DNA from 3 places in the Streptomyces sp. NPDC014676 genome. Region 1 is predicted to be linked to each of the others. Evidence: riboswitches for the same ligand, from Rfam matches in the RefSeq annotation. Region 1 holds a riboswitch; each other region holds the start of a gene.
What was found. Region 1 has a riboswitch for cyclic di-AMP ahead of ACF1DX_RS07325 (NlpC/P60 family protein). Riboswitches for the same ligand answer to the same signal wherever they lie in the genome.

Region 1 (9,878 bases):
ACGCACTGACGGCCACGCCGATGCCGAAGACGGCGAGCGCGCAGGCGAGACCCGTCTGCAGGCTGGTGCCGAGGGGGTGGTTCTCCCACGTCAGCCCGGCACCGAGGCCGCCCGCGAGCAGGGCGAGCAGGAAGACCCGGCCGCCGATCCCGCCACGGGGGACGCGCGGGACCGGGGGACGGAGGGGCGGTGCGTACGCCTTCCCGCGGGTGCCGGTGCGGGGGCCGAGCCCGCTGTCGACGGTGGTGGCGATGTCCATGTCGCGGGCGTCCAGGGGGCCCCACAGATAGCCCGTGCCCCCGACGTGGGTGCCGTCCTTGACGATGGGGTCACGCCACCACGACGGGAAGGCGGAGGGGGCCGGCGGCGCCTGGGGCTCCGGCGGGGCGTCGGCCACGGCCTGGGCGGCTATGGGGTCGGGGCTGGGCGCACCGCGCCGCCGTGACCAGTACCCGGCGCCGGCGAGCAGCAGGGACAGTATGACGGCGAAGCTCAGCACTCCGTCGTTGCTCAGCATGGTGAGGAAGACGCCGCAGCCGACCAGTGCGAACAGGACGGCCGTCAGGGTGTGGCCGCTGACCCGGCCGGTCAGCAGCCGGCGGATCTCGTTCTCCTCCTCGTCCTCGTACGGGACGAAGAGCCAGGCGAAGCCGTAGAAGATGAGGCCGATGCCGCCGGTGGCGGACAGGACCGCGAGCGTGATCCGGAAGATCACCGGGTCCATGTCGCACTGCCGGCCGAGCCCCGCGCACACCCCGCCGAGCAGCTGGTGCCGGCGGTCGCGCCGGAAGGGCCCGCTCTCGTCGGCCGGCTCCGGTGGCGGGGCGGTCGCTCCCTCCGGGCCCGAGACGGGTCCCGGACCCGTCGTGGCGTGCTGGTGATCGGTCATGGGTCCATGGTGACGGGCGAGCCGCCGTGGCGGCAGTCGGTACGACCCTGGCCGGACCCTGATATCGGTCCCCGAGCGGTACCGGGGGAGCGTTCGACGGACCAGGGCCGCGGAGATCAGGGGAGTCTCCGGGGCCGACCCTGATGCTCCGGTACTCCGGGCGTGTGACCATCATTGGCATGTCGGAAGCCGCAGCAGCGCCCGTAGCCGAGCCGCGGCCGCCGCGCAAGCTCTACCGCAGCAGTGACGGACGCTGGCTCGGTGGTGTGGCGCGGGGGCTCGCCGGACACCTCGGGCTGCCCGTGATCTGGGTACGTCTCGTCTTCGTCGGCCTGTTCATGGCCGACGGGCTCGGCGCGCTGCTGTACGCCGCGTTCTGGTTCTTCGTACCGCTGGGCGTCGGCGGTGTGGACGCGCAGAAGCCGCCCTCGCTGGTGACGACGGAGACCTCGCCGGACGGCCGGCGCAGACTCGTCACCCGGAAACCGGACAAGGGACAGATCGTCGCCCTGCTCCTCATGGTCGTGGTGGCCATGATCTTCGTGGGCAATGTGGACCTGACCAACGGGACCAGGGCCTACCTCTGGCCGACCGTACTGGTCGGCGCGGGCGTCGCCCTGGTCTGGCGGCAGGCGGACAACGCCCGCCGGGCCCGCTGGATGGAGGTCGGCCGCCGCCGGCGCACGGTCACGCTGCTGCGGGCCGGGGCCGGAGTGCTCCTGGTGACGGCGGGCGCCTCGGGCATCTTCGTCCTGCGGGGCTCCGGCAGCCACCTCGGCTCGGTGCTCCAGGCGGCCCTCGCGGTCCTCGTCGGCATCACCCTCCTCGCCGGCCCCTACCTCGTACGCATGACCCAGGACCTCTCCGAGGAGCGCCTGATGCGCATCCGGGCGCAGGAACGCGCGGAGGTCGCCGCCCACGTCCACGACTCGGTGCTGCACACCCTCACCCTGATCCAGCGCAACGCGGACAACGCGGGCGAGGTGCGCCGTCTGGCCCGGGCCCAGGAGCGCGACCTGCGGGCCTGGCTCTACAAGCCGGAGGGCAACGGCAAGGACGAGGACGAGGAACCCGCCACCCTCGCCGAGGCGGTGAAGCGCAACGCCGCCGAGGTGGAGGACAAGCACGGCGTCCCCCTCGAGGTGGTCGTCGTCGGCGACTGCCCGCTCGACGAGAGAATCGGCGCACAGATGCAGGCCGCGCGCGAAGCGATGGTCAACGCCGCCAAGTACGGTGGCGAGGGAGGCGCGGTGCAGGTCTACGCCGAAGTCGAGGGGAGGACGGTCTTCGTGTCCGTCCGGGACCGCGGCCCCGGCTTCGACCTGGACTCGATACCCGCCGACCGCATGGGCGTCAGAGAATCGATCATCGGCCGCATGGAGCGCAACGGGGGCACGGCGCGGCTGCGCGCGGTGCCGGACGGCGGCACGGAGGTCGAGATGGAGATGGAGAGGGCGGAGAAGACGTCATGAGCGAGCCGACCGAGGCGAACGGAACGACGGGACCGGCACAGGGCGCCGCGTCCGCGGAGTCGGCCGGCGGCAGCGCCGGGCGTCATGTGCGGGTGGTCCTCGTCGACGATCACCGCATGTTCCGCACGGGTGTCCAGGCGGAGATAGGGCAGACCGCGCAGACGGGTGTCGAGGTGGTCGGTGAGGCCGCCGACGTCGACCAGGCGGTCACGGTCATCACCGCGACCCGGCCCGAGGTGGTCCTGCTCGACGTGCACCTGCCCGGTGGCGGCGGCGTCGAGGTGCTGCGCCGCTGCGCCCCGTTGATGGGCGACGCCGAGCAGCCGGTCCGCTTCCTCGCCCTGTCCGTGTCGGACGCGGCGGAGGACGTGATCGGCGTGATCCGCGGCGGTGCCCGTGGCTACGTGACCAAGACGATCACCGGGACCGATCTGGTCGACTCGATCTTCCGGGTCCAGGAGGGGGACGCCGTCTTCTCCCCCCGCCTGGCCGGCTTCGTCCTGGACGCCTTCGCCTCGACCGACGCCCCGCCGGTCGACGAGGACATGGACCGCCTCACCCAGCGCGAGCGGGAGGTCCTGCGGCTGATCGCCCGCGGCTACGCCTACAAGGAGATCGCCAAGCAGCTCTTCATCTCGGTGAAGACGGTCGAGTCCCACGTCTCGGCGGTCCTGCGCAAGCTCCAGCTCTCCAACCGCCACGAACTGACCCGCTGGGCGACGGCGCGGCGGCTGGTCTGAACGGGCCGTTCAGACCACGCGCGCGGCGCCCGCGAAGGGCATCTCGTCGATCGGGGCCACGCGGACCGGGGCCGAGGGGTTCGGGGCGTGGATCATGCGGCCGTCGCCGATGTAGAGGCCGACGTGGCTGATGCCGGAGTAGAAGAAGACGAGGTCGCCGGGGAGGAGTGCGGAGCGGGGGACGCGGCGGCCGGCGTCGATCTGGGCGTAGGAGGTGCGGGGCAGGGAGACACCGGCGGAGCGGTACGCGGCCTGGACGAGGCCCGAGCAGTCGAAGGCGTCCGGGCCGGTCGCGCCCCAGACGTAGGGGCTGCCGAGCTTGGCGTAGGCGTAGGAGACGGCCTGCGCCGCGCGGGGGCCGGGAGCCGCCAGAGCGGCGTCCCGGGCGTCCGTCGAGGAGTGCGGGGCGCGGTCGGTTCCGTCGGTGAGCCCCGCGCGTTGCCCGGGGGTCAGCCGGGACAGCAGCCGGCGGGCGGCGGTCAGCTTGGTGTCGATCGTCTTCTGGTGCCGCTGGAGTTCGGCGCGGCGGGACGTCAGCGATGTCACCTCGACCCGTGCGGCGCCGCGCAACCGCTCGATCTCCCGGAGTTGTGCGCGTACGTGCCCCACCGCCGCCTGCCGGCGGCTGCCGGCCCGTTCGGCGAGCGCGGCGCCGTCCAGATAGCCGTCGGGGTCCTCGGAGAGGAAGAGCTGCAGGGCGGGGTCGAGGCCGCCGCCGCGGTACTGCGCCGCGGCGACCGTGCCCAGGGCGTCCCGCGCGGAGTCGAGCCGGTCCTTCCTGCGGGCCGCCTCGTCCTGCAGATCGCGCAGCCGCCGCTGGGCCGACTCGGCCTTCTCCTTGGCTCCGTTGTACTTCTCGGTGGCGGTCTCCGCCTCCCGGTAGAGCCTGTCGACCTCGGCCTTGACCTGGCCCGGTGTCAGCCGCGGTTCGGCGTGTCCCGCCCCGTCGAAGCCGGTCGCGGTGGCCGCGCCGGCGAGGGCGAGGGCGGTGGCCGCGCGGGCCGTGGTGCCGCCCGGGACACGCTGCCGGGTCCTGCGGTGCGCTGCCACCTGGATTTCCGTCCTTTCCGACTTTCCGACTTTCCGACGACCGCGCGGAGCGGACTGCCGTCCGGTGGTCCGGCGGCGGGGGTGCGCAGGGGAGCCGTCCGCCGCCGGACCTTCTCGGCGGTGGTGTCCGGCCGCCGCCCCTGGACCGGGCGGCGGTGGAGAGCCGGTCACCTGGAGGAGGACGCTAGGCCCGGCCGTGCGGCCCCGGTGACGGGTTGTGCGGAAGTGATGTGAGCGGACCGTCGGGTGACCGTAAGTGACAGATGCCCTGCTCCGACTTCATCGTCTTCACTCAAAGTGATGACCGATATGGCGGAGGAGGGACGGATGAGGGTGCCGGAGTGCTAGGAGGCGGCTATGGCTAGGCTCCGGCCTCATGGACGTACTCATCCACCTCTTCGTCGGTCTGCACATCATCGGCATCGCGTCGCTCCTCGGCGGCTTCCTCACCCAGATGAAGGCGATGGGCGCGGGCACCGCCCGGTTCGTCCCCGCGATGCTGCACGGCGCGCTGACGATGCTGGTCACCGGTGTGGTCCTGGTCGGCCTCAACCAGGCCCAGGACTACTCCGTCGACAACATCAAGATCGGCGTGAAGCTGGCCCTGCTGATCGTGATCCTCGGCCTGGTGTACGTGAAGCGGGACGACGAGAAGGTGGACAAGGGCCTGTTCGGCCTGGTCGGACTGCTGACCGTGACGAACGTCTTCATCGCGGTGCTGTGGACCTGACCTCCGCTCCACGGACCCGGACGTGACCGCGGCCCACGACAGGACGCGTCCCGGGCTCCCGGGCCCAGGGGACGCCGGCGGCGGTGGACGCGGACAGCGCCACCGCCGCCGGCGTTTCCCAGGGGGAGCGCGGGCGACCGGCGCCGCGTGCCGTGGCGCGGACCGGCACGGAAAAGGGGCGGGGACGACGCCGGAGGACCGTCCCCGCCCCTTCCGGGCGGTCAGGCGGGGCGCACCACGCTGTGGATCGAGGACTCGCCGTCGTAGTAGATCGACTCCTCGCGGACGTACGTGCCGGGCTTCGGCGCGTGGATCATCATCCCGTTGCCGATGTAGATCCCCACGTGGGTGACGTCGTCGTAGAAGAACACCAGGTCACCGGGCCGGGCCTGGGAGACGGGGACCGTCGTGCCCGCGTTCACCTGGTCGTAGGTGGTGCGCGGAACGGTGACGCCGGCGGCCTTCCAGGCGGCCTGGGTGAGGCCGGAGCAGTCGTAGGAGCCGGGGCCGGTGGCGCCCCAGACGTACGGCTTGCCGATCTGCGCGCGGGCGAAGGCGAGGGCCTTCTCGGCCTTGGTGGTGTACGAGGAGTCCGTCGACGGTGAGGTGGTCGAGCCGGAGGTGCCGCCCGCCGAGGTACCGCCGTCCTGCTGAGCGGTGGCGGCCTCCTCCTGCGCCTTCTGCCGCTCCGCCTGCTGCCGGGCGAGCTCGGCGGCCTTGCGGGCGGCCTCCTCCTGCTTCTCCTTCTCGATCGCCGCGAGCCGTGCCTTCTCCTCGGCGGTCAGCTTCGCCATCAGCTCGCGCGCGTCGGTGAGCTTCTTCTGGACGGTGGCCTTGGCCGTCTTCAGGTCGCCCTGGGTCTCGGTGAGCGTCTGAAGGCTCTCGGTGGCCTCCTGGCGCTTCTGCATCGTCTCGGACTGCTGGGTGACGTAGTCGTCGACCGCTTCCTTCTGGCGGCCGGTCATCCGGTCCATCACCTGGCGCTGGTCGAAGATGTCCTGCGGCGTGTCCGCGAGCAGGAAGGTCGCGGTGTCGGGGACGCCGGCACCGGTCCGGTACTGGGCGGCGGCGAAGGAACCCAGCTCCGCCCGCGCCTCGTTGAGCTTCTGGGTGCGCTTGGCCACGTCGTCGAGGAGCGTGTCCACCTGCTTGCGCTGCTTCGCGGTCTTCTCCTTGGCCGCGTTGTACTTCTCGGTCGCCGACTCCGCCTGGCGGTAGAGGTCGCCGACCTTCTTCTCGACCTCCTCCAGGCTCGGCCTGCCGTCGTCGGAGGGGGCGGCGGTGGCCGTCTGGGACAGCAGGGCCACGGAGGTCAGGGCGGCCGTGGCGAGGGCCGGGGTCCGTATGCCTGCCACGCGCGTGCCGGGGGTGCGCGACTTGCGGTGCGACGCCAAGGGAGGCGACTCCTTCCAAAGCTCCGCCTACCGGGTTAGCTGTCGGGTTCGGGCGGCTTGCTCGGAAGGGTTGCCCTACGGCCGCTCCGCGAGGGAGTGGGCCGATTCACCCCATGGTCTCGGTGGGTCCCCGGCTCCGGCTGCCGCGGGGGCAGTGACGGACTCGGCGGGGGCCGCGCGGCCCGGCGGGGTTCGCCGGTGGGGGTCGTACGGCCCGCCCGCACCGTAGCCAACCGGTGTGGCCCCTGTGAAGGTTGATGGGTGATATGCCCGATACATTTTCGTGACCTTGCGTGCGGGGTCACCCAGGGTGATGGGGTGGTTCTGGAGGGTGTGCGCCCCGTCCCGGCCGCCGGATTCCGGGGATGTTCCCGGGGTGGCCCCGGGTTGTCGGTGGGGCGCCCTAGACTCGGAGAGCGATGAGCAGCCTCTTTGACGACAGCTTCCTGGCGGACCTCCAGGCCCAGCGGGGCCCCGAGGGCGAGCCCCCGCCACCGCCCGAGGACGAGTACGTGCCGGAGCAGATCCCGGACGACCTGTTCGGCGGGAAGTTCGACGTGCCGCCGGACCGGGACGCCTACTACCGCGACGGCGCCCCGCGCCCGGTGATCGACGCCGCCGCGCTGCTGGAGGGGCTGAACGACAACCAGCGCGCCGCCGTGGTGCACTCCGGTTCCCCGCTGCTCATCGTGGCCGGCGCCGGTTCCGGCAAGACCCGTGTGCTCACCCACCGCATCGCCCACCTGCTGGCCGAGCGGCACGTCCATCCGGGCCAGATCCTCGCGATCACCTTCACCAACAAGGCCGCGGGCGAGATGAAGGAGCGCGTCGAGCAGCTCGTCGGCCCGCGCGCGGGCGCCATGTGGGTCATGACGTTCCACAGCGCGTGCGTGCGCATCCTGCGCCGCGAGAGCAAGAGGCTCGGCTTCACCTCGTCGTTCTCGATCTACGACGCCGCCGACTCCAAGCGTCTGATGGCCCTGGTCTGCCGTGACCTGGAGCTCGACCCCAAGCGTTTCCCGCCGAAGTCCTTCAGCGCCAAGATCAGCAACCTGAAGAACGAGCTGATCGACGAGGAGGACTTCGCCGCCCGGGCCGCCGACGGCTTCGAGAAGACCCTCGCCCAGGCCTACGCGCTCTACCAGTCGCGGCTGCGGGAGGCCAACGCCCTCGACTTCGACGACCTGATCATGACGACGGTCAACCTGCTGCGCGCCTTCCCGGACGTCGCCGAGCACTACCGCCGCCGCTTCCGGCACGTCATGGTCGACGAGTACCAGGACACCAACCACGCCCAGTACGCGCTGGTCCGCGAGCTCGTCGGCACCTCCGAGCACCCCGCCGGCACACCGTCCGAGCCCGAGGTGCCGCCCGCCGAGCTGTGCGTGGTGGGCGACGCCGACCAGTCGATCTACGCCTTCCGCGGTGCGACGATCCGCAACATCCTCCAGTTCGAGGAGGACTACCCGGACGCGACCACGATCCTGCTGGAGCAGAACTACCGCTCCACGCAGACCATCCTGAGCGCCGCCAACGCCGTCATCGAGCGCAACGAGTCGCGGCGTCCCAAGAACCTGTGGACCAACGCCGGCGCGGGCGCGCGGATCACCGGGTACGTCGCGGACACCGAGCACGACGAGGCCCAGTTCGTCGCCGACGAGATAGACCGCCTCACCGACGCGGGCGAGGCCAAGGCGGGCGACGTCGCCGTCTTCTACCGGACCAACGCCCAGTCCCGCGTCTTCGAGGAGATCTTCATCCGCGTCGGCCTGCCCTACAAGGTCGTCGGCGGTGTCCGCTTCTACGAGCGCAAGGAGGTCCGGGACGTCCTGGCCTACCTGCGGGTGCTCGCCAACCCCGAGGACTCGGTGCCGCTGCGCCGCATCCTCAACGTGCCCAAGCGGGGCATCGGCGACCGCGCGGAGGCCATGATCGACGCCCTCGCGCAGCGCGAGAGGATCAGCTTCCCGCAGGCGCTGAGGCGCGTCGACGAGGCGTACGGCATGGCCGCGCGCTCGTCGAACGCCGTGAAGCGGTTCAACACGCTGATGGAGGATCTCCGTACGGTCGTCGAGTCCGGTGCGGGCCCGGCGACGGTCCTGGAGGCGATCCTCGAACGCACCGGCTATCTCGCCGAGTTGCAGGCCTCCACCGACCCGCAGGACGAGACCCGGATCGAGAACCTCCAGGAACTCGCGGCCGTCGCCCTGGAGTTCGAGCAGGAGCGCGGCGAGGGCGAGTCGGTCGCGCTGTCCGACTTCCTGGAGCAGGTCGCCCTGGTCGCCGACTCCGACCAGATCCCCGACGAGGACGAGGACGGATCGGGCGTCATCACGCTGATGACCCTGCACACCGCCAAGGGCCTGGAGTTCCCGGTCGTCTTCCTCACCGGCATGGAGGACGGCGTCTTCCCGCACATGCGCGCCCTCGGCGAGACCAAGGAGCTGGAGGAGGAGCGGCGCCTGGCGTACGTCGGCATCACGCGCGCGCGTGAGCGGCTGTACCTGACCCGTTCGACGCTGCGCAGCGCGTGGGGCCAGCCGTCCTACAACCCGCCCTCGCGGTTCCTGGAGGAGATCCCGGCCGCCCACCTGGAGTGGAAGCGGACGGGGGCGAGCGCGCCCGTGTCCTCCGGTCCGGTGTCGGGGGTGGCGGCCTCGCTGTCGTCGTCCCGCTCGCGCTCGTCGGCGTCGGGCGGTTCCGGTTTCGCCACCGGGCGGGCCGCGGACAAGCCCGTGGTGTCGCTGGCGATCGGGGACCGGGTCACCCACGACCAGTTCGGCCTCGGCACCGTGGTCGCGGTGAAGGGCACGGGCGCCAACACGGAGGCGACGATCGACTTCGGGGACACCAAGCCCAAGCGGCTGCTGCTGCGGTACGCGCCGGTGGAGAAGCTGTAGCAGCGCGGGCCGAGACCCGTCGGGGGCGGGCCCCTACGACGGGTCGAGGCCGTGGCTGCGGAACCAGGCGAGCGGGTCGATCGCCGAACCGCCGCCGGGACGGACCTCGAAGTGCAGGTGCGGACCGGTCGAGTTGCCGGAGTCCCCGGAGAAGGCGATCGGGTCGCCGGCCTTCACGGTCGTACCGGAGGCGACCTGGTAGCTGGAGAGGTGGCAGTACCACGTCTCCGTGCCGTCCTTCGCCGTCACGATCATCATGTTGCCGTAGGCGGGGTTGAGCTGCGTGCGCACCGTGCCGTCGGTGGCGGCCATCACCGTCGCGCCGTACAGGACGGGGAAGTCGATGCCGGTGTGGACGGACATCCAGTTGATGCCGGACTGGCCGTAGTAGGCGCTGAGTCCGTGCTGCGCGACCGGGAGCGCGAACTTCGGCCGCAGTCGCTCCTTGCGGGCCGCCTCCTCCGCGGCCGCCCTGCGCTCGGCCTCCTGCTGCGCCTTGAGGTCGATGCGCTCCTGGGTGCGGCTGGCCCGGTCGGCGAAGTCGTCGGCGCCGGCGGCGAGGCTCTCCAGCTGGGTGTCCAGCTTGATGTTGGCGGCGGACGGTTTCACCGGCTGGGCGTCCGCCGCGGTCGTCTTCGTCTCCTGGCCGCCGTCGCCGGCCAGGTCGCCGACCGAGGCCGCGGCGATGCCGGCGACGCCCATC
Region 2 (9,878 bases), on a different contig from region 1:
CCCCGCCGAACCCGCCCCCGGCGAGGACCTCATCTCCGGCCTCATCCGCGCCTCCGACCACGGTGAGCACCTCACCGAGAACGAGGCCGCCGCCATGGCGTTCATCCTGCTGTTCGCCGGTTTCGAGACCACCGTCAACCTGATCGGCAACGGCACCTACGCCCTGCTCACCCACCCCGGACAGCGCGACCGCCTGCAGCGGTCCCTCGTCGCCGGGGAGCGCGGGCTGCTGGAGACCGGTGTCGAGGAGCTCCTGCGGTACGACGGTCCCGTGGAACTCGCCACCTGGCGGTTCGCCACCGAGCCGGTCACCATCGGCGGGCAGCGCATCGCGGCCGGCGACCCCGTCCTCGTCGTGCTCGCCGCCGCGGACCGGGACCCGGAGCGGTTCGCCGACCCGGACGTGCTCGACCTCGGCCGGCGCGACAACCAGCATCTGGGATACGGCCACGGCATCCACTACTGCCTGGGCGCACCGCTGGCCCGCCTGGAGGGCCGGACCGCGCTCGCCACCCTGCTGACCCGGCTGCCGGACCTGCGGCTCGCGGCGGAACCGGCCGAACTCCGCTGGCGGGGCGGGCTCATCATGCGCGGACTGCGCACGCTCCCGGTGGAATTCACGCCGCCACAAAAGTGACGGACCGCGCATCCTTTCCGTGCCCCCGGGGCGGCCAACGCAAACATGACACGCTCTCAACTCTGTGATCTTCACGTGATCTGTGCGGCATTAACTTGTGACAAGTGATCGTCTGCCGATACGTTCACCCATCAAGTGCGGTGGCTCGGGCTCCACTCACCGCACTGGTCATCGCTGTCTCGCGAAAGGTCTTCCGTATGCTCTCCGGGAACGGTCGGCACCGTCGCCCCCGCCAGGCTCCGGCTCTCCTCGTCGCGGCCGGAGTGACCGGCTCCGCCATTGCGATCCCCCTCTTCGGCGCCGGCGCCGCCAGCGCGGCCGACGGCCTGAACTGGGACCGGGTGGCCGAGTGCGAGAGTGGTGGCTCCTGGAGCCAGAACTCCGGCAACGGCTACTACGGCGGCTTGCAGTTGACCCAGGAGGACTGGGAGAAGTACGGCGGCCTGGACTACGCGTCGAGCGCCGACCAGGCAAGCCGCGGCCAGCAGATAGCCGTGGCCGAGAAGATCCTCGCCGACCAGGGGGTCGGCGCGTGGCGCACCTGCGGACTGCTCGCGGGCCTGGATCAGGACGCTCCGCCGGCCAGTGTCGACACGGGGGTGGCCGACGACTCGACATCGGGCGATTCGGATTCGTCCGACTCGTCGGACTCCGGTGATTCGCCCGCTTCCTCTCCTTCGTCCTCCCCTTCCCCTTCCTCCTCTCCGTCGTCGAGTGCGAACGGCGGGAAGAACTCGGACGCTTCGGTGGGCGAATCGGCCAATCCTGGCAAGTCCGCCGACTCGAGTACCGATTCGGACAGGGCCACGGACGGTGGGACGGGCACGGACTCCGACACCTCCTCCTCTGCCTCGGCAAGCCCCAAGAACAGCGAGTCGGACAAGTCCGGGCAGGTCGGCGACGCTTCGGCGGACGCCGATGCCGAGGGCGGCGGCCGCCATCGCGGCGCCAGCGCGGAGGAGAGCAAGGACGAGGCCCGCGCATCCGATTCGTCCGGCCGGCACGCCTCGCGCGGCCTCAACGCCTGGGGCGGCACGGCCGGTGACTCTTCCACCGTGAGCAACGAGGGCGGTTCCCCGTCCCGTGCCGACTCCCTTGCGGTCGGCGGCGGATGGGGCGCGCTCTACGGGGTGAACGAGCAGCTCATCGGCGGCGACGCGGCTCTCGTCCTGCCGGGTCAGGCGCTTGGGGCGGGGAGCGAATCGGGTGGAAAGTGACACCCGAAAATGCTTGGGCGCGGCGGCAGTTGACGTCATGTTTCGCGGCTAATGTCCGGTTTAAAGATTGTGAGAGATAGGTCTCAGAGGCCCTGATCGTCTTTGAAATTCCGTGGATCGCGTGCCTACGGTCGTGACCGCTCGCCACCGCGGGCCCCGGCTGCCGCCACGCCGAATCCTGCCAGTGGCAGCACGGGAACAGTCGTCGCGTCATGCGCCGTAGGCAGGAGCGGGGGACCCAAGGTAAGCGCCCCTTCCGGTGATTGACACCGGATCGGGCTTGGGGTGAAGCCGCGTCCCGTGAGGGACGTGGCCGGGCAACTCAACCGGCCCGAACCCGACAGCTCACCTCGCAGGCGTCGGTGAGGGGATCCACCATGCTGTTTTCCGGCAAGGGCAAGCACCGTCGTCCGTCCAAGGCCACCCGCGCGATCGCCGTCGCCGGTGTCGCCTCCGCCGCCGTCGCCGCCCCGCTGATGGCGGCCGGCAGCGCCTCCGCCGCCACCGCCTCCGAGTGGGACACCGTCGCCCAGTGCGAGTCCGGCGGCAACTGGTCCATCAACACCGGCAACGGTTACTACGGCGGTCTGCAGTTCTCCGCCTCCACCTGGGCCGCGTACGGCGGCACGCAGTACGCCTCCACCGCCGACCGGGCCAGCAAGGCGCAGCAGATCGAGATCGCCGAGAAGGTCCTCGCGGGCCAGGGCAAGGGCGCCTGGCCGGTCTGCGGCACGGGCCTGTCCAACGCCGCCTACGGCGGCTCCTCCGCGAACGGCTCGGGCTCCTCGCAGAGCACCGGTTCCACGGAGACCCGTGAGACCGGGCAGAAGGCCTCCCGCTCCGCCGAGCGGAAGACCGAGCAGAAGGCCGAGCGGAAGACCGAGCAGAAGACCGTCACCACCCCGACCGGCGAGAAGGTCGAGAAGGGCGACGGCGAGTACAAGGTCGTCAAGGGCGACACCCTCAGCTCCATCGCCGCCGAGCACGACGTCGAGGGCGGCTGGGCCGAGCTGTTCGAGCTGAACGACGACATCGTCGACGACGCCGACCTCATCTACCCGGGCCAGCAGCTGCACCTCAAGTAAGCGGCTGCCTCCCTGCCCCCCGCCCCGGTGCGTTTTCCCCCGTACGCGCCGGGGCGGGGTTTTTCACGGCCGGTTTTCCCGAAACGGCTTTGTTCCGTTCGGAAACAATTTACTCTCGGTTCTGTCCACGGGGCGGGCGACCGGCGGCCCGATCGCCCCGGGCCGGTTAGGCTCGGTCTCGCAAGACCCTCCGGGGTCCTGCCCACCCGCGTCACATCCAAGAAGGAGATGCTCGTGCCGTCCATCGACGTCGTCGTAGCCCGGGAAATCCTGGACTCCCGAGGCAACCCCACGGTCGAGGTCGAGGTCGGCCTCGACGACGGCAGCACGGGTCGTGCCGCCGTCCCGTCCGGCGCCTCCACCGGCGCCTTCGAGGCCATCGAACTCCGTGACGGCGATGCAGGCCGTTACCTGGGCAAGGGTGTCGAGAAGGCCGTCCTGGCCGTCATCGAGCAGATCGGCCCGGAGCTCGTCGGCTACGACGCCACCGAGCAGCGCCTGATCGACCAGGCGATGTTCGACCTGGACGCCACCGACAACAAGGGCTCGCTCGGCGCCAACGCCATCCTGGGCGTCTCGCTCGCCGTCGCCCACGCCGCCTCCGAGGCCAGCGACCTCCCGCTCTTCCGCTACCTGGGCGGCCCCAACGCGCACCTGCTGCCGGTGCCGATGATGAACATCCTGAACGGCGGCTCGCACGCCGACTCCAACGTGGACATCCAGGAGTTCATGATCGCTCCGATCGGCGCGGAGTCCTTCTCCGAGGCCCTGCGCTGGGGCGCCGAGGTCTACCACACGCTGAAGAAGGTCCTGAAGGGCAAGGGCCTGGCCACCGGCCTCGGCGACGAGGGCGGCTTCGCCCCGAACCTCGGCTCCAACCGCGAGGCCCTCGACCTCATCCTCGAGGCCATCAAGGAGGCCGGCTACACCCCCGGCGAGCAGATCGCCCTCGCGCTCGACGTCGCCGCGTCCGAGTTCTACAAGGACGGCGTCTACACCTTCGAGGGCAAGGAGCGCTCGGCGGCCGAGATGACCGAGTACTACGCGGAGCTCGTCGACGCGTACCCGCTCGTCTCCATCGAGGACCCGCTGTTCGAGGACGACTGGGAGGGCTGGAAGACCATCACCGCCAAGCTCGGTGACAAGGTCCAGCTCGTCGGCGACGACCTGTTCGTCACCAACCCCGAGCGCCTCGCCCGCGGCATCGAGGAGGGCGCCGCCAACGCCCTGCTGGTCAAGGTCAACCAGATCGGCTCGCTGACCGAGACCCTGGACGCCGTCGAGCTGGCCCAGCGCAACGGCTTCAAGTGCATGATGTCCCACCGCTCCGGCGAGACCGAGGACGTCACCATCGCCGACCTGGCCGTCGCCACCAACTGCGGCCAGATCAAGACCGGCGCCCCGGCCCGCTCCGAGCGCGTCGCCAAGTACAACCAGCTCCTGCGCATCGAGGAGATCCTCGACGACGCGGCGGTGTACGCCGGCCGCTCGGCCTTCCCCCGCTTCAAGGGCTGAGTCGTAGGCAGCGTCGTACGTACGTCCCCGTACCCGGTCCCGTACCGTGTGCGGGGACGTACACGCGTATGACGGTGAACGAGAGGCGGAACCATGGCGGTCAAGGACCGGGACCGTTTCTCCACCGCGACCAGGATCCGGCTGATCGGTGAGCAGACCGCGGCCCGGGTCTACCGCTCGCAGACCAAACGCCAGGCCCGCCGCTCCCGGCTGACCGGCCGGGCGGCGCTGCTCGCCCTGGTGGTCTGCTCCCTGATCGTCGCCCTCGCCTACCCCATGCGGCAGTACGTCTCCCAGCGCGCGGACATCGCCGACCTCCAGCAGGAGCAGGACGAGGCCCGCCGGCGGGTCGAACGGCTGCGCGACATGAAGGCCCGCTGGCAGGACGACGCGTACGCCGAGCAGGAGATCCGCAGGCGGCTGCATTACGTCCTGCCCGGCGAGACCGGCTACATCGTCATCGACCCGGGTACGGCGAAGCAGTCCCGTACGGATCTCGGAGCCGCCGACCGCCCCTGGTACGCGAACGTCTGGGACGGCGTCGACAAGGCCGACGCCGCCGGCCAGTGACCCTTTGCAGAAAGCCGTAGAAAGACACGTATGGAAACGCCCCCACCCACGACCCCGCGCACCGAGCCCACCGACGCGGACGTCGAGGCCTTCAAGCAGCAGCTCGGGCGGCCCCCGCGCGGGCTGCGCGCCATCGCGCACCGCTGCCCCTGCGGACAGCCGGACGTCGTGGAGACCGCGCCGAGGCTGCCCGACGGCACCCCCTTCCCGACGCTCTACTACCTCACCTGCCCGAAGGCGAACTCCGCGATCGGGACGCTGGAGGCGAACGGCGTGATGAAGGAGATGACGGAGCGGCTGGCCACCGACCCGGAGCTGGCGGCCGCGTACCGCGCGGCGCACGAGGACTACATCCGGCGCCGCGACGAGATCGAGGAGCTGAAGAACTTCCCCAGCGCGGGCGGCATGCCCGACCGGGTGAAGTGTCTGCACGTGCTGGTCGCCCACTCGCTGGCCGCGGGCCCCGGCGTCAACCCGCTGGGCGACGAGGCGCTGGCGATGCTGCCCGAGTGGTGGCGCAAGGGTGCCTGCGTGACGCTGCCCGAGAAGGAGGACGGCCGGTGACCCGGGTCGCCGCCATCGACTGCGGTACGAATTCCATCCGGCTCCTGGTGGCCGACGCCGACCCGGAGACCGGTGAACTCACCGATCTGGACCGCCGTATGACGATCGTACGGCTCGGCCAGGGCGTCGACCGTACGGGCCGGCTGGCGCCCGAGGCGCTGGAGCGGACGTTCGCCGCCTGCCGCGAGTACGCGGAGATCATCAAGGAGCACGGGGCGGAGCGCCTGCGCTTCGTCGCCACCTCCGCCTCCCGCGACGCCGAGAACCGCGACGCGTTCGTGCGCGGGGTGGTGGACATCCTGGGCGTGGAGCCCGAGGTCATCACCGGTGACCAGGAGGCCGAGTTCTCCTTCACCGGGGCCACCAAGGAGCTGACCGGCCGGACCGATCTGCGCCGCCCGTTCCTGGTCGTGGACATCGGCGGCGGCTCGACCGAGTTCGTCGTGGGCGACGACCACGTGCGCGCCGCCCGCTCCGTGGACGTCGGCTGCGTACGGATGACCGAGCGGCACCTGGTGCGGGACGGGGCCGTGACGGACCCGCCGGCCGAGGAGCAGATCGCGGCCGTACGGGCCGACATCGAGGCCGCCCTCGACCACGCCGAGGAGACGGTCCCGCTGCGCGAGGCGCACACCCTGGTCGGCCTGGCCGGCTCGGTCACGACCGTGTCGGCGATCGCCCAGGACCTGCCCGAGTACGACTCGACGGCCATCCACCACTCCCGTATCTCCCGCGACCGCGTCCGCGAGATCACCGAGTGGCTGCTGCGCTCCACCCACGCCGAGCGCGCGGCGGTGCCCTCCATGCACCCGGGCCGGGTCGACGTGATCGGCGCCGGGGCCCTGGTCCTCCTGGCGATCATGGAGCGGATCGGCGCGGAGGAGGTCGTGGTGTCGGAGCACGACATCCTCGACGGCATCGCCTGGTCCGTGGCCTAGCCCTCTTCGTCACTGGTCAGCAGCACTCCACTGAGCAGTCGGGGCAGCGTTTGAGCGGCGCCCGGGGGCCCTTCGGGGCCCCTCGGCGGGGCCCCGCCGGGAAAGTTCGTGAAGTTCTTCACAAGGAATTGGCCCCGGGAGAACGAAGAACTGATCCCGGTTGACCCATTCGGGCCCTCAACACCCCTTTGAACACGTTCAGAAGGTGGGAGCAGGTGTCCCGTCAGGGGGCATCGTAGGGCTTCGACGGCCGGCCTCACGGCACCGCTCGACCGGCAGAGAGGCAGCTCACGCGGCATTGACAACGTCCCGTGCGGGGTGCCGGTTCCCGTTTCGCACTGTGATCTGGATCAAGAAGTGCGGGATGGTAACACAGGCCCTGTCGAAGCTTGTGAAGGGGCGCACGAGGTACCCCCCTGAAGCGGGTGGATACTCGATGGCATGAGCACCACGGAGCGTCCCAGGATCCTCGTAGTAGGCGGTGGGTACGTAGGCCTGTACGCAGCTCGGCGCATCCAGAAGAAGATGCGTTACGGCGAGGCGACCGTCACCGTCGTCGACCCGCGGTCGTACATGACCTACCAGCCCTTCCTCCCCGAAGCCGCCGCCGGCAGCATCTCCCCCCGGCACGTCGTCGTACCCCTGCGACGCGTGCTTCCCAAGGCGGAGGTCCTCACCGGTCGGGTCACCACCATCGACCAGGACCGCAAGGTCGCCACGATCGCCCCGCTGGTCGGCGAGGCGTACGAGCTGCCCTTCGACTACCTGGTCATCGCGATGGGCGCGGTCTCCCGCACCTTCCCGATCCCCGGCCTCGCCGAGCAGGGCATCGGCATGAAGGGCATCGAGGAGGCCATCGGCCTGCGCAACCACGTCCTCGAGCAGCTCGACAAGGCCGACTCCACCACGGACGAGGAGATCCGGCGCAAGGCACTCACCTTCGTCTTCGTGGGCGGCGGCTTCGCCGGCGCGGAGACCATCGGTGAGGTCGAGGACATGGCCCGGGACGCGGCCAAGTACTACAAGAACGTGTCCCGTGAGGACATGCGCTTCATCCTCGTCGACGCCGCCGACAAGATCCTCCCCGAGGTGGGTCCCAAGCTCGGCACGTACGGCAAGGAGCACCTCGAGGGCCGCGGCGTCGAGGTCTACCTGTCCACGTCGATGGACTCCTGCGTCGACGGCCACGTGGTGCTGAAGAACGGCCTCGAGGTCGACTCCAACACGATCGTGTGGACCGCGGGCGTCAAGCCGAACCCGGCGCTGTCCCGCTTCGGCCTGCCGCTGGGCCCGCGCGGCCACGTCGACACCGAGCCGACGCTCCAGGTCAAGGGCACCGACTACATCTGGGCCGCGGGCGACAACGCCCAGGTCCCGGACCTCGTGGGCCGCAAGGCCGGCAACGAGAACGCCTGGTGCCCGCCGAACGCCCAGCACGCGCTGCGCCAGGCCAAGGTCCTCGGCGACAACGTGATCTCCGGCATGCGGGGCTTCCCGCAGAAGGAGTACAGCCACGCCAACAAGGGCGCGGTGGCGGGCCTCGGCCTGCACAAGGGCGTGGCGATGATCGTCATGGGCAAGATGAAGATCAAGCTCAAGGGCCGGCTCGCCTGGTACATGCACCGTGGCTACCACGGCATGGCCATGCCCACCTGGAACCGCAAGATCCGCGTCTTCGCCGACTGGACCCTCGGCATGTTCCTCAAGCGCGAGGTCGTGTCCCTGGGCGCGATCGAGTCGCCGCGCGAGGAGTTCTACGAGGCCGCGAAGCCGGCGCCGGCCGCCGCCCAGCAGGAACCGAAGAAGACCGAGGCCAAGGCTTCCTGACCTCCGGTCACCCTCCGAAGGGGCCACCCGCCATCCGTGGTGCGGGCGGCCCCTTCGGCGTTCCCGAGGGGCCGACGGGCCCGCCCGGCTCGCCGATCCGAAAGGCCACCCCTGGGACTTCGCCTCAGGTCCCGGTTCCGGCTCGGTGGGGTGAGAAGTGCCCCCTGAGGCTCGCCCCGGGTCCCGGTTCCGGCTCGCCCGATCCGGTGGGCGAAAGCCTGGCCCCGGGGCCCTGCCCCCGGCCCCGCTCGGGGCTCCGCCCCGGCCCCACGGGCCCCGCCCGAGTTCCGGGGAGCAGCCTCGACGGGATGCGTTCCCGGCTTCCGAGCCGAGGGGCGGGCGAAGGGCCGGGGGTCCAGGGGGCGGAGTCCCTGGCGGACGGAGCCCCGGCGGTACTCCCGACCCGCCGAGCAGGGCCGGCGGACGGGCCGGACCGGGAGCCGGAAGGGCGAAGCCCCCGGGGCTCGCTCCCACGCGTGCGCCTCGGCGTTTTGCCCAGAGATGACGCGCGTCGGGGACTTCCGATCCGCCCTCAAGTGTTTACGTGGTGACGACTTTCCGGGATTCCCCGTCACGGAGGTGTACACCATGCCAGACGCCGCCTCGCGGCTGAAAGGTCACGTCGAACAACTGATCAACGCCCCCCTCCCCGTCCGCGTCCGCGCCTGGGACGGATCACAGGCCGGCCCCTCCGATGCCCCCGTCCTGGTCGTACGCAATCGCCGGGCCCTGCGCCACCTGCTCCGCAAGCCGGGCGAACTCGGTCTCGCCCGCGCCTGGGTGGCCGGCGACCTCGCCGTCGAGGGCGACCTCTACACCGTCCTCGACCGGATCGCCGGCCTCGTCTGGGAGCGCGGCGAGGACGCCCGTACCCTCGTCCAGGCCCTGCGCGACCCCGCCTTCCGCTCCGCCGCCCGCGGACTGATCGCCCTCGCGGGTCCCCCGCTGCCGCCCGCCCCGCCCCGCGAGGAGGCCCGCCGCCCCCGCCGCGGCCTGCACACCAGGCACAGCGACCGGCGCGCCGTCAGCCACCACTACGACGTCGGCAACGACTTCTACGAGATCGTCCTCGGCCCGTCCATGGTGTACTCCTGTGCCTACTGGCCCGCCCCGCCCCCGCGGGGCACCCTCGAACAGGCCCAGCACGACAAACTCGAACTCGTCGCCCGCAAGCTCGCCCTGAAGCCCGGTCAGCGCCTGCTGGACGTCGGCTGCGGCTGGGGCTCCCTGGCCGTCCACGCCGCCCGCGACCACGGCGTGAACGTCGTCGGCGTCACCCTCTCCCACGAACAGGCCGCCTACGCCCGCAAGCGCGTCGCCGACGAGGGCCTGGCCGACCGCGTCGAGATCCGCGTCCAGGACTACCGCGACGTCACGGACGGCCCGTACGACGCCGTCTCCTCCATCGGCATGGCCGAACACGTCGGCTCCGAGCGCTACCTGGAGTACGCCACCGCCCTGCACCGCCTCCTCAAGCCGGGCGGACGGCTGCTGAACCACCAGATCGCGCGCCGCCCGCAGCGGG
Region 3 (9,878 bases), on a different contig from region 1:
GCCTCTGGTCGGCCGCGTTGCGGAAGTCGAAGACCGTGTGCAGTCCGAGCGAGGACAGGAAGGCGGTGTCCTCGGCGGTCGCGTGGGCGAGATGACCGCTGCGGAACAGCACACCGTGCCGCACCCGCCTGCCGTCGACGGTCGGCAGTCCGCCCACGTCGCGGAAGTTGCGTACTCCGGCCAGCTCGGGTTCGGTCGACGGCACCTGCTGCGTCACGAAGGACTCCTCCCGCTCGACGCCGCCGGCGGGGCTCGCCGACGGGCACGGGTCGACGATACGACATGCCTGCCTGGGGCAATGAGTTGTCCACAGGCATTGCCCGACGGCCCCCGTGCCCCCGATGATGTTGGTGTCTGATCGCATCTGTTCGGGTCTGTTGGAGGTTCGGTGACGCAGGTCTCCCAAGACGGTCGTACATGGCTCCTGTCGGGGCCGGCCAGCGGCTACGCGCTCCATGTCACGGACCGCGACGAGCTGGTGCATCTGCACTGGGGCCCGAGGATCGCGCTCGCCGACGCGGAGGCCCTCGCCGCGCGCCCGCTGCCGGACGACTGGCCGTTCGAGTCCCGCCTGGACGGGCGCGAGGAGTACCCGGTCGAGGGCGGCCCCCGCTTCGTGAGGCCCGCCCTGTCCGTACGCACCGCCGACGGGCGGCGCGGCACCGAGTGGGTCTTCGACGGCCACGAGACCGGCGACGGCGAACTCCGCCTCCGCTTCCGCGACGGCGGGCTGACCGTGACCCTGCACTACCGGATGCGCGACGACGTGATCGAACGCTGGGTGACCCTGCACAACCGGGGACCCGCGGTCGAGCTCCTGCGCGCCGACTCCGCCACCTGGACCCTGCCCGAGCGCGAGCACTGGCGGCTGTCCCAGCTCCACGGCCGCTGGGCCGCCGAGTCCCGGCTGACCCGATCCCCGCTCACCTACGGCGAGAAGGTCATCGGCAGCCGCCGCGGCCACACCGGACACCAGCACCTGCCCTGGGTCGCGCTCGACACCGACGCGACCGAGGAACGCGGAGAGGTCTACGGCTGCGCCCTCGGCTGGTCCGGCTCCTGGCGCGTCTCGGTCGCCCGACTCCCCGACGCACGCGTGCAGATCACCGGCGGCGCGGGACACGACGACTCCGGCCTGCTGATGCTGGGCACGGAGGAGACGTACGTCACACCGGTCTTCGCCGGTCTGTGGAGCGACGGCGGCTTCGGCGGCGCCAGCCGCGCCTGGCACGCCTACCAGCGGACGTACGTCGTCCCGGACGCGGACCGGGACCGGCCCGTGCTGTTCAACTCCTGGGAGGCCACCGGATTCGACATCTCGGAGGAGCGGCAGCGGGGACTCGCGGCGCGGGCCGCCGCGATGGGCGTCGAACTGTTCGTGGTCGACGACGGCTGGTTCGGGGCGCGGACGAGCGACCGGGCCGGGCTCGGCGACTGGACGCCCAACCCCGACCGCTTCCCCGGCGGCCTGAAACCCCTCGCCGACCATGTGCACGGGCTCGGGATGGAGTTCGGCATCTGGGTAGAGCCGGAGATGGTCAACCCCGACAGCGACCTGTACCGCGCGCACCCCGACTGGGTGCAGTTCCAGCCGGGCCGCCGGCGCACGGAGTACCGCAACCAGCTCGTGCTCAACCTCGCGCGCGACGACGTGCGGGAGTACCTCTGGGAGCGGCTCGACGGACTGCTCTCCAGCGCTCCCATCGACTACGTGAAGTGGGACTTCAACCGCTCCTCCACCGACGCCGGATGGCCGGACGACCCGTACCCGCAGCGGCTGTGGACCGACCATGTGCGCGGCCTGTACGCGCTGCTGGACCGGCTGCGGGCGGCCCATCCGGGCGTGGCCTTCGAGTCCTGCTCGGGCGGCGGCGGCCGGATCGACCTGGGGATCCTCTCCCGTACCGACCAGGTGTGGACCTCGGACAACACCGACCCGCTCGACCGGCTCGCCATCCAGCACGGCTTCAGCCAGATCCACCCGGCCCGGGTGATGGCCGCCTGGGTCACCGACAGCCCGAACGCGATGCTCAACGGACGGGTCAGCTCGCTGCGCTTCCGGTTCGTCAGCGCCATGGCCGGGGTGCTCGGCGTCGGCGGAGACCTCGCGCGGTGGACCGGGGAGGAACTCGCCGAGGCGCGGGAGTGGGTCGCGCTCTACAAGGAGATCCGGCCCGTCGTCCAGCGCGGCGACCTGTACCGGCTGCGCCCTCCGGAGGGCGGACTGAGCGCGGTGCAGTACGTCCTCGGCGACGAGACCGTCGTCCTCGCCTGCCTCCAGGCGCAGCACCACGGAGAGCCCGTCCCGGCCCTCCGGCTGCGCGGCCTCGACCCGGAGGCGTCGTACGAATGCCGCGAAACCGGCGAAACGTACCGAGGTGCCCTCCTGCTGCATCACGGGCTGCGCACCGGTCTGCGAGGAGATCTGGACGCCGCGGTGGTGCGGCTGCGGCGCCTGTGATCCGATGATTAGGGCGTTCTGTCCGATTAGGGCGGTTCGCCATAACGTGCCCCGAAAGAAAGGGGGATGGGGAAGGGGCGCGTGAGCAGCGTCATATCCGTGACGATGCGTTGTCGCCATGCTCACGTAATTCCATGGAACGACAAGGGAATTCGCGGGGGAAAGGGAATCCCGGCTGACGCTCGGTGACGTCAATTCCCCCTTTGGATCACGGAAAAGCGCGTTCGCGGTGAACCTCGCGCTTGTCCCCTCGCGTCCGGGTCGCTTACGTTCGCCACCGATCCGGACGGACGCCCAATCCTGCCGCCGCCCGGAGCCCGTACCCACACCGACCCGTGTACGGCAGGAGCGGGGGACCCACAGGTACCACTGCCTGTTCCGGTTCCCGGAACGGCTTGGGGTTAAGCCGCGTGACAACGCGGCCGGGCATCTCCAGCCCGAACCCGACAGCTCACCTCGCAGGCGCCGGAGAGGAATTCGACATGCCCGCGAAGGGTAAGCACCGCCGTACCAAGACCCAGCGTCTCACCCGCTCCATCGCCGTCGCCGGAACCGGTGGCGCCGCACTCGCCCTGCCGCTTCTCGGCGCCACCGGCGCGCACGCCGCCACGCCGCAGGCCGCCCCCGAAAAGGCCGTCCAGTCCCTTTCCGCCGCCGGCCAGGAGACCGTCGCCGAAAAGGGCGACGAGGCCCGCACGTACACCGTGAAGGCCGGCGACTACCTCGCCAAGATCGCCGAGACGGAGCACGTCGACGGTGGCTGGAAGCAGCTCTACACGGACAACCGGCAGGCCATCGGCGACGACCCGTCGCTCATCCACCCCGGCCTGAAGCTCTCCGTCGACGGCACGGCCGCCACGGGCGCGCCGGAGGAGCCGGCCGCCCCGGCGGCCCCGCAGGCCCAGGAGCAGGAGGCCGAGCAGCCGGCGGAGCAGCCCGCCGAGCAGCCCCCCTCGGACGCCTCCGCCCAGACCACGAGCACCGACCAGGCCGCGAGCGCCTCCGGTTACAGCTCCCCGGTGCCCGGCGCCGGGCTCGGCACCGCCTACAAGGTGGCCGGCAGCATGTGGTCCAGCGGCTATCACACCGGCGTCGACTTCGCCGTCCCGACCGGCACCTCCCTGAAGGCCGTCGGCGCGGGCACCGTCGTCTCCGCGGGCTGGGCCGGCGCGTACGGCAACCAGGTCGTCGTCAAGCTCGACGACGGCCACTACGCCCAGTACGCCCACCTGTCCGCGCTCTCCGTCTCGGCCGGCCAGACCGTGACCGGCGGCCAGCAGGTCGGCCTCTCCGGCTCGACCGGCAACTCGACCGGTCCGCACCTGCACTTCGAGATCCGCACCACCCCGGACTACGGCTCGGACGTGGACCCGGTCGCCTACCTCAGCTCGAAGGGCGTCTCCATCGGCTGACCCCCGCGGCGACCTTCCCGACACGCGCGCCGAAGGCCGGACCCCGATCCCCGGGGCCGGCCTTCGGCGTATTCCGGAGTTGGCCAACATTTTGAGAGTGTCTTATCTCACCGTGCGTCAACCCGTCCTTACGGTCGCGTAGGTCACATTCGAAGGTGAATCATGAGCGGCTGTGGCAGACGATTCGAAGAGTGACAGCAGAGCAGTGATCGGGTCGTACGTGGCGGTGGGGGACAGCTTCACCGAGGGCGTCGGCGACCCCGGCCCCGACGGGGCGTTCGTCGGCTGGGCCGACCGGTTCGCCGTGCTCCTCGCGGACCTCCGGCCCGAGGGCGACTTCGAGTACACCAACCTCGCCGTACGCGGAAAACTGCTGGACCAGATCGTGGCGGACCAACTGCCGAGGGCGGTCGAACTCGCCCCCGACCTGGTCTCGTTCTGCGCGGGCGGCAACGACATCCTCCGCCCGGGCAGCGACCCGGACGAGGTGGCCGAGCGGTTCGAGCGGGCGATCGCCGCGCTCACGGCCGTATCGGGAACAGTGATGGTGACCACCGGGTTCGACACGCGCGGCGTCCCCCTGCTGAAACATCTGCGCGGCAAGATCGCGACGTACAACATGCACGTACGGGCCGTCGCCGACCGCTACGGCTGCCCCGTGCTCGACCTGTGGTCCCTCAAGAGCGTCCAGGACCGCAGGGCCTGGGACGCCGACCGGCTGCACCTGTCGCCGGAGGGACACACCCGCGTCGCGCTCCGCGCCGGGCAGACCCTCGGCCTGGACGTCCCCGCCGATCCGGAACAGCCCTGGCCGCCCCTGCCGCCCCGCGGCACCCTCGACATCCGGCGGGACGACGTCCACTGGGCCCGCGAGTACCTGGTGCCGTGGATCGGCCGCCGGCTGCGCGGGGAGTCCTCCGGCGACCACGTGATCGCCAAGGGGACGCTGTCGCCGGACGACATCAAGGTACGGATCGCCGCGGTGGCGTGAGCGTTCGCGCGATAGCGTGGTGATCATGGGGGACCGGGATCTGCGGCAGGCGACCGCGGCGGACGTCGAGGCGGTGGCCGAACTGCGTGCCGTGGTGCTGCGGGCCGATCTGGAACGGCTCGGGCGCTACGACGCACAGCGGGTGCGGCAGCGGCTGCGCGACGGGTTCGACCCGGCCCACACCTGGGTGATCGAGACGGGCGGCACCTTCGCCGGCTGCGTGGCGCTGCGCCCTGCCGGGGACTCCCACTGGCTGGAGCACTTCTATCTGGCCCCGCACCTCCAGGGCGCCGGCATCGGCTCGGGCGTGCTGCGCGAACTGCTGCGGCGGTCCGACCGCGACGCCGCCGTCGTACGGCTGAACGTACTGCGGGGCAGCCCGGCCCGCCGCCTCTACGCACGGCACGGGTTCACCGTGGAGACGGAGGACCCGGTGGACGTGTTCATGGTGCGACAGCCGTCCCGGCCCTTCGATCAGCCCCGGCCGTACCCGGCACCGCGGAGCCGGTCCGGCCGCACATAATGGAATGTCTGACCGACTCCACTTGGAGGTACCGTGGCCGGTTCCCCATCCCACAGCTCCGGGCTGCGCGCCCTGCGGCCCGAGGCCTTCGGCGCGGACCCGGGTGGCGAACGCATGGCACGCATCCGCAGATCCCCGCACTTCAAGGACGGTGTGTTCCAGAACCCCGGGGGCACCGCCCGGATCCGCCCGTCGGGGTCGACGCGGGACCTGGCGAAGATCTACCTCGACAAGGACTCCCGGTCCCGCCGCGCCCCGAAGGGCACCATCCCGGTGCACCCCACCACCCTCGCCGACCTCTCCCGTCCGCCGGCGAGCGGGCTGCGCCTGACCTGGATGGGCCACTCCAGCGTGCTCGCGGAGATCGACGGGCACCGGGTCCTGTTCGACCCCGTGTGGGGTGAGCGCTGCTCACCCTTCCCCTTCGCCGGGCCCAAGCGGCTGCACCCCGCCCCGCTGCCGCTGGCCGCGCTCGGCCCGGTCGACGTCGTCGTGATCTCCCACGACCACTACGACCACCTGGACCTGCCCACGATCAAGGCGCTGGCCGGCACGGACACCCTGTTCGCCGTGCCCCTCGGCGTCGGCGCGCACCTGGAGCGCTGGGGCGTGTCCGCCGGACGGCTGCGCGAGCTGGACTGGCACGAGACGACGAAGATCGGCGGACTCGCCCTCACCGCCACCCCGGCCCGCCACTTCTGCGGCCGGGGTCTGCGCAACACCCAGCACACCCTGTGGGCCTCCTGGGTGGCCGCGGGCGAGGAGCACCGGATCTACCACAGCGGTGACACCGGCTACTTCGACGGCTTCAAGGACATCGGCACCGACCACGGCCCGTTCGACGCCACGATGATCCAGGTCGGCGCGTACTCGGACTTCTGGCCCGACATCCACATGACGCCCGAGGAAGGCGTCCGGGCCCATCTCGACCTGCAGGGCGGCGAGGCGGCCGGCGTGCTGCTGCCCATCCACTGGGGCACCTTCAACCTGGCACCGCACGCATGGGCGGAGCCGGGGGAGTGGATGAAGGACGCGGCCGGGGAGGTGGGCCAGCCGGTGGCGTTCCCGCGGCCGGGTGAGCCGTTCGAGCCGGCGGGGAAGGTGCCGGTGGAGGCGTGGTGGCGGGCGATCTCCGGCCCGATCGCCCGTCCGTGGCACCGTCCCCGGATCACCGAGGGGGCGGCCGAGACGAGCAAGGGCGATCTCGACCTCGCCGGTGAGCGGTGAGGTCATCAGGTCAGTCGCTGACGGTGTCGAGCACCACCCGGGTGACCTGCTCGGGGTCGTCGGACATCGGTGAGTGCCCACAGCCCCCGAGGGAGACGTGCCGGGCGCCCGGAAGCAGTCGTGCCGCCCTGAGTGCCTGGTGGGGCGGGGTCATCAGGTCCCGTGTGCCCCAGCCGACCGTGACCGGGACCTCAGGGGTGAAGGCCCGCAGCCGGTAGGCGCGTACGGCGCGCCGCGTCGCCTCGAAGCCGGGAGAGCGGGCCAGGTCGCGCAGCGCGTCGGCGGCCGCCGCCTCCGGGATCCGCCAGGGCCGGGCGGCGAGCTGCCAGAAGGCCACGGTGCGCCCGATCGGGTGTCCGGCGATCCGGCCGGGGCGTTCGGCGCAGGCTCGTGCCATCGCGTGGGCGACGCGGAGCGAACCGAGGGCGTAGGCGGCCTCGGGGCGGCTCCACAGCCCGATGGGGGACAGCGCGACGACGCTGCCGACCGCGCCGCCGCGGGCCAGTTCCAGGGCGACGGCCCCACCGAGGGAATTCCCCGCGACGGGCGGGCGGGTGAGGCCGGCACCGGGGAGCCACGCGGCGACGGCGGCGGCCAGCGCCTCGACGGTGGGCGTGGTCCCTTCAGGGAGCGGGGGACTGTCACCGAAGCCCGGGAGGTCGACGGCCACCACCTCGTGCCCGCGGGCGAGGCGCTCCAGGACGGGCGCCCAGCCGGCCCGGTCGAGTTGGAGGACGACCATCAGGGGCGGCCCGCTGCCGAGTCGCCGCGACGCCAGTTCCAGGTCCGGCATATCCGCATCATAGGAGGACGGTCCGGGACGCGCACCCGTGCACGGAGGCACCCGTCGGTGGTCTGTCACGCACTCTCCCCCGGCCCGGGTTCCAGGTGCCCCGGCCAGGACCCGGCATGATCCGGAAGGCCATCCCCTCCGACGCCGGTGCGGTCTCCGTCCGTACGGTTCGACAGGTGGCCGGGAACCGTCGCGCCTAGGCTTGATGTCCGGAAGATCCCTGTCTCGGGTCCTGCGGGATGGAGGCGCGATGCTGCGGACACGGGTGTGCGGAGTACTGGGCATCGAGGTGCCGATCGTGCAAGGGCCGCTCGGCGGGCCCTGGCAGCAGAGCATGCGGCTTGCCGCGGCGGTCAGCGACGCCGGGGCGCTGGGCAGTGTCCCCACCACGCTGCGCACGCCGGCACAGGTCCGTGACGACGTGCGTCGGCTGCGCGAGCTCACCGACCGGCCGTTCGCGCTGAACATGACCCGGCGGCCGTTCGACCCCGAGGTCTTCGACGCGGTGATCGCCGAGTCCCCACCGGTGTTCTCCTTCGCGCTCGGCGAGCCGGATGACCTGGTGACCCGCGTCCACGATGCCGGCGCGGTCTTCCTGCAGCAGGTGACGACGGTCGAGCAGGCGGTGCGCGCGGCCGAGGCCGGTGTCGACGTGATCAGCGCGCAGGGCACCGAAGCCGGCGGGTTCTGCGGCGATGTCAGCACGATGGCGCTGGTGCCGCAGGTCGTCGACGCCGTCCGGCCGCTGCCGGTACTCGCCTCCGGCGGCGTCGCCGACGGGCGGGGCATCGCCGCGGCACTGGCCCTGGGGGCGCAGGGCGTGAACATCGGCACCCGATTCCTGGCCTCGGCCGAATGCGGGGTCAGTGACGACTGGAAGGCAGCCATCCTCTCCGCCGCCAGTCAGGACGCCGTCAAAGTGGCGTTCGTCGAGCACATCCTGCCCCCGCCGACCGAGGGTGGGTACATGACCGTCCCCCGGTCACTGCGCACCCCGTTCGTCGAGGAGGGGAACGCCGGCCCCGAAGCGGCCGCCGCTCAGGCCGAGGCGTTGCGCAGCAAAATGATGACGTCGATGCGTGACGGTACGGCGCACGAACTGATCCCGTTGACGGGCCAGACCGCCGGCCTCGTCCGCGACATCGTCCCGGCCGCCGAACTCGTCCACCGGCTGATCACGGAGGCGGAGACGACGCTACGCGCTCTGGCCGGCCTGGCGCCGGCGAAGAACGGCGCCGGTGAACCACCCGGGTAGGAACGGCCGGCGTCTCGCAGCAGGATGCCGGCCCGGGCCCGTCGGCCCCGCCGCGGCAACGAGCCGGACACCTCCGCGACGAACTCCGGCGGCCGGCCCCGGAGCGGCTCCACCTCCCCGCCCCCCTGCCCGCTACCCGACGGGATCACCCGACGTGACGAAGCACTACGGGGCAGCCCGGTGGCTCCTGCGGCCCCGTACCGCCCAGGCCAGGGCCGTGAGCGGGACGGAGCCGTCCGCCTCCCGGGGGACTTTCGCGCTCAGTGCGTCCCGTACCCGCTCCCGGTCGGCCGGGGCGAGGGCGGCGAGGTAACCCGGCGCGGGACCCTGGCCCGCCCGGAAGGGGTCCCACAGGTCGGCGAAGTCGGTGAAGACCGTGGGCACCTCGATCGGGACGACGGACACGTCCACGAGTCCCGCTCCGGTCCAGACCGCGCGCAACGCCTCCGGGCGGCAGACCGGGAACCGGCGGCCCTCGTCCAGCGTGGCCGCGGCCGGGTCCACCTCGACGGCGGCGTCCCAGAAACGTCGCAGGAAGCCCATGCCCTCGGCGTAGTCCCACACGTACGCGGCGACCAGGCCACCCGGCCGGGTCACCCGCACCATCCGGGCGACCGCCGCGGTGGGGGAGGGCAGGAAGTTCAGGACCAGGCCGCTGGCGACCACGTCGCACGCCTCGGCGCGTACGGGCAGCGTCATCGCGTCGGCCACGACGAAGTGCGCGGGCGAGGAGACGGACGCCCGTGCGTGGGCGACGAACCCCTCCGACCGGTCGACTCCCACCACCGTGCGGGGTCGGCAGCGAGCTGCCACCGTGGCCGTCAGACCGCCCGCACCACAGCCCACGTCCAGCCACCGCAGACCGTCGGCGGCGCCGAGCCAGGCGCCGAACCGCTCGGCGACGCGGCGGCTCCAACGGCCCATGTACCGCTCGTAGGCGGCCCCGGCCGACCACACGTCGTACCGCTGCTGCTCTCGCATGCGTTCAGGATTCCGGCCCCGCAGCCTTACCGGCCGCAGCCACGCCAGTGTCGTTCGACGGCTCCTGGGCGGACCGGAGCAGGGCGGCCGTCGCAGCCGCACGTCGCGCGTACGACGGTCGTCACCGACCGGCAGCCGGATCGACGAGCCCGTTCGGGACGCCACGACGCCGCCACGGCGGTTGAGGCCGCGGTCAACGGGCAGGTGGCCGAGTCGGTGACGAGATTTCAAACGG

Region 2: it holds a riboswitch for cyclic di-AMP, as region 1 does, so the genes downstream of both, ACF1DX_RS18450 (transglycosylase family protein) here and ACF1DX_RS07325 (NlpC/P60 family protein) in region 1, are expected to answer to the same signal.
Region 3: it holds a riboswitch for cyclic di-AMP, as region 1 does, so the genes downstream of both, ACF1DX_RS31480 (peptidoglycan DD-metalloendopeptidase family protein) here and ACF1DX_RS07325 (NlpC/P60 family protein) in region 1, are expected to answer to the same signal.

The regions. Positions count from the first base shown of each region.
Region 1 is NZ_JBIBZI010000002.1:639,623-649,500, reverse strand. It holds gene ACF1DX_RS07350 (PspC domain-containing protein) at 1-889, opposite strand, end outside; gene ACF1DX_RS07345 (PspC domain-containing protein) at 1,069-2,361, shown strand; gene ACF1DX_RS07340 (LuxR C-terminal-related transcriptional regulator) at 2,358-3,101, shown strand; gene ACF1DX_RS07335 (NlpC/P60 family protein) at 3,111-4,151, opposite strand; gene ACF1DX_RS07330 (hypothetical protein) at 4,528-4,881, shown strand; gene ACF1DX_RS07325 (NlpC/P60 family protein) at 5,103-6,275, opposite strand; cyclic di-AMP (ydaO/yuaA leader) riboswitch at 6,283-6,433, opposite strand; gene pcrA (DNA helicase PcrA) at 6,695-9,175, shown strand; gene ACF1DX_RS07315 (M23 family metallopeptidase) at 9,209-9,878, opposite strand, start outside.
Region 2 is NZ_JBIBZI010000006.1:83,405-93,282, reverse strand. It holds gene ACF1DX_RS18460 (cytochrome P450) at 1-637, shown strand, start outside; gene ACF1DX_RS18455 (transglycosylase family protein) at 835-1,854, shown strand; cyclic di-AMP (ydaO/yuaA leader) riboswitch at 2,060-2,228, shown strand; gene ACF1DX_RS18450 (transglycosylase family protein) at 2,232-2,939, shown strand; gene eno (phosphopyruvate hydratase) at 3,174-4,454, shown strand; gene ACF1DX_RS18440 (septum formation initiator family protein) at 4,548-5,024, shown strand; gene ACF1DX_RS18435 (DUF501 domain-containing protein) at 5,055-5,588, shown strand; gene ACF1DX_RS18430 (exopolyphosphatase) at 5,585-6,526, shown strand; gene ACF1DX_RS18425 (NAD(P)/FAD-dependent oxidoreductase) at 6,968-8,353, shown strand; gene ACF1DX_RS18420 (class I SAM-dependent methyltransferase) at 8,942-9,878, shown strand, end outside.
Region 3 is NZ_JBIBZI010000015.1:5,279-15,156, forward strand. It holds gene ACF1DX_RS31470 (tyrosine-protein phosphatase) at 1-217, opposite strand, end outside; gene ACF1DX_RS31475 (alpha-galactosidase) at 389-2,461, shown strand; cyclic di-AMP (ydaO/yuaA leader) riboswitch at 2,778-2,939, shown strand; gene ACF1DX_RS31480 (peptidoglycan DD-metalloendopeptidase family protein) at 2,944-3,873, shown strand; gene ACF1DX_RS31485 (SGNH/GDSL hydrolase family protein) at 4,079-4,864, shown strand; gene ACF1DX_RS31490 (GNAT family N-acetyltransferase) at 4,890-5,387, shown strand; gene ACF1DX_RS31495 (MBL fold metallo-hydrolase) at 5,421-6,614, shown strand; gene ACF1DX_RS31500 (alpha/beta fold hydrolase) at 6,625-7,407, opposite strand; gene ACF1DX_RS31505 (NAD(P)H-dependent flavin oxidoreductase) at 7,658-8,662, shown strand; gene ACF1DX_RS31510 (class I SAM-dependent methyltransferase) at 8,828-9,643, opposite strand.